DNA from 2 places in the Modestobacter sp. L9-4 genome. Region 1 is predicted to be linked to the other one. Evidence: riboswitches for the same ligand, from Rfam matches in the RefSeq annotation. Region 1 holds a riboswitch; the other holds the start of a gene.
The links. Region 1 has a riboswitch for S-adenosylmethionine ahead of thrC (threonine synthase). Riboswitches for the same ligand answer to the same signal wherever they lie in the genome.
Positions count from the first base shown of each region.

Region 2: another riboswitch for S-adenosylmethionine. It lies ahead of KUM42_RS01970 (aminotransferase class V-fold PLP-dependent enzyme); the one in region 1 lies ahead of thrC (threonine synthase).

Region 1 is NZ_CP077800.1:2,883,718-2,888,125, forward strand. It holds gene KUM42_RS13545 (ABC transporter permease) at 1-201, shown strand, start outside; gene KUM42_RS13550 (HAD family hydrolase) at 245-1,066, opposite strand; SAM riboswitch class I at 1,126-1,251, shown strand; gene thrC (threonine synthase) at 1,264-2,565, shown strand; gene KUM42_RS13560 (cold-shock protein) at 2,786-2,986, shown strand; gene groL (chaperonin GroEL) at 3,242-4,408, shown strand, end outside.
Region 2 is NZ_CP077800.1:410,771-415,178, forward strand. It holds gene KUM42_RS01960 (putative quinol monooxygenase) at 1-109, shown strand, start outside; gene KUM42_RS01965 (DUF1684 domain-containing protein) at 178-999, opposite strand; gene KUM42_RS01970 (aminotransferase class V-fold PLP-dependent enzyme) at 1,035-2,414, opposite strand; SAM riboswitch class IV at 2,450-2,563, opposite strand; gene KUM42_RS01975 (NADPH-dependent FMN reductase) at 2,628-3,128, shown strand; gene KUM42_RS01980 (endo-1,4-beta-xylanase) at 3,227-4,408, opposite strand, start outside.

The DNA.
Region 1 (4,408 bases):
GCGGTGCTGGAGGCCGTCGAGCAGTTGGGCAGCATCCGCGACTGGTTCCCCACCGCGTTCAGCTTCGCCTGGACCGACCTGCTGCAGACCCCGGTCGACTCCGGTGACCTGTTCCGCGGCGTCGTCCAGGGGCTGGCGTGGTCGGCGCTGTTCACCGCGCTCGCCTTCCGCCACTTCGCCCGCAAGGACGTCACCAGCTGAGTGGAGTGGATCCGTCGGTGTGACACCGACGGATCCACTCCGCTCAGAGCGAGGCGCGGACGGCCTGGGCCCAGCCCTCGCCCATGGGGGCCTCGGTCACCGAGACGTTGTCCAGGGCGGCGATCCGCTCGGCCATGCCGGGGACGGCGGCGCCGTTGGCGGTGATGAATAGCCGGCCCACGGCGGCGGCCATCTCCAGGTCGCTGACGCTGTCGCCCACCGCGACGGCGTCGGCGGCGGTGAGCCCGCGGCGGGTGAGGTCCCAGCGGATGGCCTCGCCCTTGCTGATCCCGCGCGGCATCAGGTGGTAGACGTGCGGCGGCAGGCCCTCGGCGTCCAGCGTCATGTCGGGGGTGACCGGCACCTCGCCGTTGTCGTTCATGGTCAGCCAGTCCCAGCCGCGCCCGGCGAGCCAGGCGTCCACGGCGGCGGTGTCGACGTTGCCGCGCAGCATGGCGTCGGCGGAGTGCGTGGCGTGCCACGGCGCGTGCCACTCCAGCCGGCCCGGGTTCGCGGCCATGAGCTGCTCGACCACGCCCAGCTCGTCCAGCACGTGCACCGGCTCGCGGCCCGCGTACCGCTCGGGGAGCGCACCGGTCAGCAGCTCGTCCTGCAGGCCGCCGTCCCAGGTGACCAGCGAGCCGAGCTCGGCGATCGCGCCGTCGGCGGCGAAGACCCGGGCGGTCTCCATCAGCTGGGTCGCGGTCCGGCCGCTGACGAGCACCAGCGCGACGCCGGCCCGATGCAGCTCGAGCAGGGCGTCGGCCGGCACGGACGTCGGTTCGCCGCCGGCCGTCGTCCAGAAGGACCCGTGCGGGCCCACCATCGTGCCGTCGAGGTCGGTGTAGACGATGCGGGTGGCCACCGGCCCATCCTGTCGGTGCCCGGGGTCGCCCGTGGGCGCGGGTAGGGTGTGCGGAGTTCCACTCATCAAGAGGGGCAGAGGGACACGGCCCGCTGAAGCCCCGGCAACCGCCGTCGCACTCCCGCGACGGAAGGTGCCCCATCCGTCCCGCGCGGCTCGACGGCCCGGCGCGGGGAAGATGAGGAGGTAGTCGTCGCATGACCATGACCGCTCCCGGCTCCGCCCAGGCAGACGTCACCGAGGGTGGGCCGGTCCCGCTGAACCCCGCCCGCGGCCTGATCTGCCGCAACTGCGGTGCCACCTTCGGCCTGATCGCCGAGCACGCCTGCGCCGAGTGCTTCGGCCCGCTCGAGGTCGACTACGACAAGGACCTCATGCGGGCGGTCACCCGCCAGCAGATCGAGGCCGGCCCGCAGAACATCTGGCGCTACGTCGCCCTGCTGCCCGTGGGCCACGACCCGGCGAGCCGGGTCACCCTGGACCCGGGCATGACGCCGCTGGTCAAGGCCGACCGCCTCGCCGCCGAGCTCGGCCTCACCGCCGGTCTGTGGGTCAAGGACGACTCGGCCAACCCCACCCACTCCTTCAAAGACCGGGTGGTCAGCCTGGCCGCGACCGCGGCCAAGACCTTCGGCTACGCCAAGATCGCCTGCGCCTCCACCGGCAACCTGGCCAACTCCGTGGCCGCGCACGCCGCCCGGATGGGCCTGCCCTCGTTCGTCTTCGTGCCCAGCGACCTGGAGCCCGGGAAGATCACCCAGTCCGCGGTCTACGGGCAGGCGCTCATCGCCGTCGACGGCAACTACGACGACGTCAACCGGCTGACCAGCGAGCTCGCCGAGACCGACGAGTTCGAGGACACCGCCTTCGTCAACCAGAACGTCCGGCCGTACTACGCCGAGGGCTCCAAGACGATGGGCTACGAGATCGCCGAGCAGCTGGGCTGGCGCATCCCGGCCCAGGTCGTGATCCCGATGGCCTCGGGCTCGCTGCTCACCAAGGTCGACAAGGCCTGGCGGGAGCTGGTGGCCGCCGGCATCGTCGAGGACACCGAGTGGACGATCTTCGGCGCCCAGTCGGCCGGCTGCGACCCGATCGCCACCGCGTTCGACAACGGCTGGGACGTCGTCAAGCCGGTCAAGCCCACGGGCATCGCCAAGTCGCTGAACATCGGCAACCCCGCCGACGGCCCCTACGCCCTGGACGCCATCCGGCGCACCGGCGGCTCGGTCGGCCGGGTCGGCGACGACGAGATCGTGCAGGGCATCCGTGACCTGGCCCGCACCACCGGCGTCTTCGCCGAGACCGCCGGCGGGGTCACCGTCGCGGTGCTGCGCCAGCTCGTGGAGAAGGGCCTGCTCGACCCGGCGAAGGAGACCGTCGTCCTCAACACCGGCGAGGGCCTCAAGACCCTGGACCCGCTGCTGCCGGTCGTCGGCCCCACGCACCACGTGCAGCCGTCGCTGAGGTCGCTGCGCGAGGCCGGTCTCATCGCCTGAGCGCCGCACCCGTCTCCCGGCGTCCGGACGGACGCCGGGAGGCAGGTCAGCGGCCTGTCGCCCGGTCGGGGGAACCGCGTTCCAGGGCGGTGACCTGGGACACCCCGCTGCTGTACCGTTCCGCGCGGTCAGCGTTCCACGTTCGTGCTCAGCGGGCGGAAGAGCGACACCCGGCCCCGCGACTCACCAAGGGGCCGTCCGCACGAACGTGGGAGCACACGTGGCACAGGGCACCGTGAAGTGGTTCAACGCCGAGAAGGGCTTCGGCTTCATCGCCGTCGACGGCGGTCAGGACGTCTTCGTCCACTACTCGTCCATCCAGATGGACGGGTACAAGAGCCTCGAGGAGGGCCAGCGGGTCAGCTTCGAGGTCATCCAGGGCGCCAAGGGCCCCCAGGCGGACGCCGTCCAGAACGCCTGACCCCCGCGGTCCACGAGGCCCGGTCCCCGCACGGGGGCCGGGCCTCGTCGCGTCCTGGGCCGGGACCCCCGTCCTTGCACTCGCCGGGGTCGAGTGCCAGACTCCTTTCTGGCACTCGGAGCACCCGAGTGCCAACCAGGTCGGATCGGTGAGGTACCGGAGCGTGGGCCGCAGGAGCGTCCACAGCGCCGGTGCCGTCCGTCGCGGGCACCGGACCCGGCCGTGCAGCGATCCACGCTCGGAGGACATCACCACATGGCCAAGATGATCGCGTTCAACGAAGAGGCCCGCCGCGGCCTCGAGCGGGGCATGAACCAGCTCGCCGACGCCGTCAAGGTGACGCTCGGCCCCCGTGGCCGCAACGTCGTGCTGGAGAAGAAGTGGGGTGCCCCCACGATCACGAACGACGGTGTCTCCATCGCCAAGGAGATCGAGCTCGAGGACCCCTGGGAGAAGATCGGGGCCGAGCTCGTCAAGGAGGTCGCCAAGAAGACCGACGACGTCGCGGGTGACGGCACCACCACCGCCACCGTGCTCGCCCAGGCCCTCGTCCGCGAGGGGCTGCGCAACGTCGCCGCCGGCGCCAACCCGATGGCCCTGAAGAAGGGCATCGAGAAGGCCGTCGCCTCGGTCTCCGAGTACCTGCTGGCCACCGCCAAGGACGTCGAGACCAAGGAGCAGATCGCGGCCACCGCCTCGATCTCCGCCGCGGACCCGGCCATCGGCGAGCTCATCGCCGAGGCGATGGACAAGGTCGGCAAGGAAGGCGTCATCACCGTCGAGGAGAGCAACACCTTCGGCCTCGAGCTCGAGCTCACCGAGGGCATGCGCTTCGACAAGGGTCACCTGTCGGCCTACTTCGTGACCGACACCGACCGCATGGAGACCGTGCTCGACGACCCGTACATCCTGGTCGTCAACTCGAAGATCTCCACGGTCAAGGACCTCCTCCCGCTGCTGGAGAAGGTCATGCAGTCCGGCAAGCCGCTGGCGATCATCGCCGAGGACGTCGAGGGCGAGGCCCTCGCGACCCTGGTCGTCAACAAGATCCGTGGCACCTTCAAGTCGGTCGCCGTCAAGGCCCCCGGCTTCGGTGACCGTCGCAAGGCCATGCTCGGCGACATCGCGATCCTGACCGGCGCGCAGGTCATCAGCGAGGAGGTCGGCCTCAAGCTGGACACCGCCGACCTGTCGCTGCTGGGCCGCGCCCGCAAGTTCGTCACCACCAAGGACGAGACCACGATCATCGAAGGCTCCGGTGACGCCGACCAGATCCAGGGTCGCGTCAACCAGATCCGCGCGGAGATCGAGAAGTCGGACTCCGACTACGACCGCGAGAAGCTGCAGGAGCGGCTGGCCAAGCTGGCCGGCGGCGTCGCGGTGATCAAGGCCGGTGCCGCCACCGAGGTCGAGCTGCGGGAG
Region 2 (4,408 bases), 1.8 Mb from region 1:
GATCGCCGAGATGCCGGACTGGGTGTCGGCGACCCCGTCGATCATGTACGTCGATTCCCCGGAGCTGTCCGGCTGGGGCCCGATGGGCGAGGTCCAGCCCCGCGGCTGACCACCCGGGCACAGCACAGCGGCCGGCCACCTCGTGCGAGGTGGCCGGCCGCTGTGCTGTGCCGGGGGTCAGGCGGCGGGCTTCTTCTCCCCCGCCTCGACCGCGAGCGGCAGCCGGTTCTCCGCCGGCGGCAGCGGGCAGGTGGCGAAGACGGTGTAGGCGCACGGCAGGTTGGTGGCCCGGTTGAAGTCCACGGTCACCGTGCCGTCGGCGGCGGGTGCCCCGACCTTCAGCGACCGGTTCGCCGCGTAGGTGGTGACCCCGGACGTCTCGTCGGTGAACAGCACCATGAAGGAGTCCGACGTCAGCCCCTCGAAGGCGGTGAGCGCCAGCTGCTGCCCGTCGAGGGTGAACTCGATCCGGCCGGGGGCGTCGTAGACGTGCTCGAGGCCCTCGACGACCGAGCCGACGGTGGTCGGGCGCGGCTGGTCGAAGGGCACGTACGTGCCGGTCACCTGCCAGCGCGGGTCCGGGGCGTAGGTGGGCGTGCCGGTGTAGGCGGCGAGCACCGGGTTGGCCGGGTCGCGCGGCCGCACGACGTCGGACCCGCCCCGGCGGGCGACCTCGATGACGACGTCCCCGACCACCGCGGTGACTCCACCGCGTTCGGGGATCTCGCCGAACGCGTGCTCCCCGGAGACGGTGGCACCGTCGGCGACGAGCTCCTCGCCGTCGGCGAGCCGCACCACGGGTCCGCCGGGCCCGGTCCACCACTCCCCCGGGACGCCGGCGACCCGCTGCGGCTCACCGGTGAGCCAGGTCAGGCCGGTGATCGCCAGGAAGCCGTGGCCGTCGGCGCGGGCGGCCTCGTGCTGGGCGTGCCAGCTGCGCCACTCGTCGGCGAACGCGCTGTCGGTGGGGGTCTCGGTGGGGGTCTCGGTGAGGGTCATCGGTGCTCCTGGGGATCGGGGGTCAGGCCGGGCGGTCAGGCCCGGGACGGTCCGCAGCCGGCGCCGCGGGCGACCGCCGCCGGGTCGGCGCCGGCCAGCCCGGCCAGCGGCCGGGGGTCGTCCACCGGCTGCCAACGCCCGGCGACCTGCGCGTAGTCCGCCTGCGGCCCCTCGCTGAGGTAGGCGTCGAGGGCGGCGACCAGCCGGTCGACGTCGGCGAGGGTGCTGCCCACCCCGACGCTGGCCCGCAGTGCACCCTCGGGCACGCCGAGCCGGGCCACCAGCGGGTGGGCGCAGAACCGGCCGTCGCGCACGCCGATGCCGTGCTCGGCGGACAGGTACGCCGCGACCAGCCCCGGGTCGGAGCCGGCGACGGTGAAGGACACGACCCCGGTGGGCTCGTCGGAGTCCGCCCAGATGCGCAGCACCCGGACGCCGGGCAGCGTGGCCAGGCCGGCGGTCAGCCGGGCGCGCAGCGCCCGCTCGTGCTCCTCCAGGGCACCGGCGGGGAGGGCGGCCAGCGCGTCGCAGGCCGCGGCCAGCGCGACGGCGCCGAGCACGTTCGGCGAGCCGCCCTCGTGCCGGTGCGGGGCGGCCGCCCAGCTGGTCTCCTCGACCGTCACCTCGGTGACCGCACCGCCGCCGGCCAGGTACGCCGGTGCGGCGTCCAGCCAGTCGCGGCGGCCGACCAGCGCCCCGGAACCGAACGGCGCGTAGGTCTTGTGCCCGGAGAAGACGACGTAGTCGGCACCGGTGGCGGCGAGGGAGAAACGGCGGTGCGGCACCAGCTGCGCGCCGTCGACGACCACCCGGGCACCGGCGGCGTGTGCGAGCTCGACGACCTCCGCCAGCGGCAGCGACTCACCGGTGACGTTGGACGCCCCGGTGACCGCGACCAGCGCGTACGGGGCGGCGGCCAGCTCCGCGCCGAGGGCGCGCAGGGTGGCCACCACCGTGTCGCCGGTGGGCAGGACGGTCACCGGGCCGCGGCGCTGCCAGGGCAGCAGGTCGGCGTGGTGCTCGCAGTCGAGCACCAGCACGGCGGCCCCGGCCGGGACGGCGCCGGCCAGCAGGTTCAGCGAGTCGGTGCTGTGCCGGGTGAGCACGCAGACGTCGTCCGCCCGGGCACCGACGAACCCGGCCACGGTCGAGCGCGCCGACTCGTAGAGCGCGGTGGAGACCTGCGAGAGGTACCCGGCGCCGCGGTGCACGCTGGCGTAGAGCGGCAGCGCCTCGGCGACCCGGTCGGCGACCGACTGCAGGGCCCGCGCGCTGGCGGCGGTGTCGAGGTCGACGTAGCGGGTGCTGCCGCCCGGGACGAGCGGCACCTGGGTCGCGGCGCCGACGACCGGCAGCAGCGGGAGGGCGCCGGGCACGGCGGTGGGGACCGGGGAACAGAGGAGTGCGCTGGACATGGGGGTGCTCCTGCGGGCCGGGGACCCGGGGCACGGGTCCGCGCTTTGCGGCTGCGGTGCTGCAGCCGCCAGGTCGTCACCCGGGGCACCCGCTCGCGGAGGAGGGTTGCCGGCCAGCAAGCCGGGGCTGAACGCTGGCACTCGTGACCTGGCTCCAGACTGGCAGGCACGCTGCCTGTCGTCAATCCCGACCGATGTGATGGGCTTTGTGTCGTGACCACCATCGCCGTCGTGGGCAACCCGAAGCCGAACTCCCGCACCCGCGCCGCCGCCGAGCGCGTCGTGGCCGAGCTGACCGGCGCACCGCCGGACCGGGTCGTGGACGTCGTCGACCTGGGCGCCGGGCTGCTGGGCTGGGGTGACCCCGCGGTCGCCGAGGCCGTCGAGGCGCTGCGCCGGGCGGAGGTCGCCGTCGTGGCGAGCCCGACCTACAAGGCCACCTACACCGGCCTGCTGAAGCTGTTCCTGGACCAGGTGGGCACCGGTGACCTGGCCGGGGTGGTCGCCGTCCCGCTCATGCTCGGCGGGGGGCCGACGCACGCGCTGGCGCCGGAGCTGCTGCTGAAGCCGGTACTGGTCGAGCTGGGCGCCACGACACCCACCCGGGGGCTCTACCTGGTCGACCGGGTGTGGGACGCCCCCGGTCCACTGGAGGAGTGGGCGGCCGTCGCCCGCCGACAGGTGACCGCTGCCCGCACCGCCGGCCGCGACTGACCTCCCGACGGCACGAGGCCCCCGCTCGACGGTGAGCGGGGGCCTCGGCCTGTTCGGGTCCCGTCCGGGACGCGGTCAGCGCCCCGGACGGGGAAAGGTCACTTCCGGACGTCGACGGTGACCGTGTTCGTGCTGGTCACCTTCGCGCCGAAGCTGTCCGTCATCGTCAGCGTGCAGTCGAACGTCGCCGTCCCGACCTGCGTGGGGGTGCCCCGCAGCTGGAAGGTGGCGTTCTGCTCGGCCGGGTAGTCGCGGTTGGTGACCTGCTGGGCCGACCCGGGGGCCAGCTCCAGCTTCATCGCCGGACCGGACTTCTGAGTGCAGCTGAGGGCGAACGAGCTGCCCACGAGCGTGCCCGTGCCCTTGTTGCCGAACTGCACGACCACCTGGACGTTCTGCTTCACGTTGGCCCGGACGACCGACCCGTTGTTGATCTGTGAGTACAGCTTCGTCGTCGTGGGCGGCGCGGTGACGACCACGTCGAAGCTCACCGGGTTGGCCGTGTTCCCGGCCCTGTCCGTGGCGGTGCAGGTGACCTTGGTGGTGCCGATCGGGAACAGCGAGCCCGACGGCGGGGTGCAGACCGGGGTGACCGCGCCGTCGCGGGTGTCGCCGGCGGTCACCGCGTAGGTCACCGTCGCGCCCTTGGTGCTGATGGAGGTGGCGTACACGGTGTCGTGCCCGGCGATGCGGGGCGCGAGCTGGTCGCTCGGACGCGCCGCGAGCTGCTCCGGGTCGACGATGCCCCAGTAGGCGGGCTTGGCCTCGAGCTGGTCACCGAAGGGCAGCGGCGCCTCCCACGGGCGGGCCGCCGGCCACGTCCGCAGCCAGCTGCGGGCGTTGTCCAGACCCCAGAAGGTCACCGACTGGATCGAGTCGCTGTGGGTGCGCAGCATGTCGAACAGGTCGCGGTAGTAGTAGCCGACCTCGGTCTCGGCCTCGGCCTGGTCGGCCATCCCGGGGCGGTGCTGCGGCACGGTGCCGGCGCTGACGTCGGCGCCGTTGTTCTCCGCCGAGTCGCTGACGTCCAGCTCGGTGATCGCCTGCAGCAGCGGGTGCCCGGTGCGGGCGCTGAGCTGCTCGACGGCGGTGAGCGAGTCGTCCAGCCACTCGATCGGCCGGCTGAAGTCGACGTGCGCCTGGTGGCCCACCCCGTCGATCGGCGCCCCGGCCTTCACCAGCGAGTCGATCAGCTCGAGGTAGTCGGCCCGCTTCGTGGGCATCTCGGTGTTGTAGTCGTTGAGGAACAGCTTCTGCTGCGGGAAGTACCTGTCGGCGAT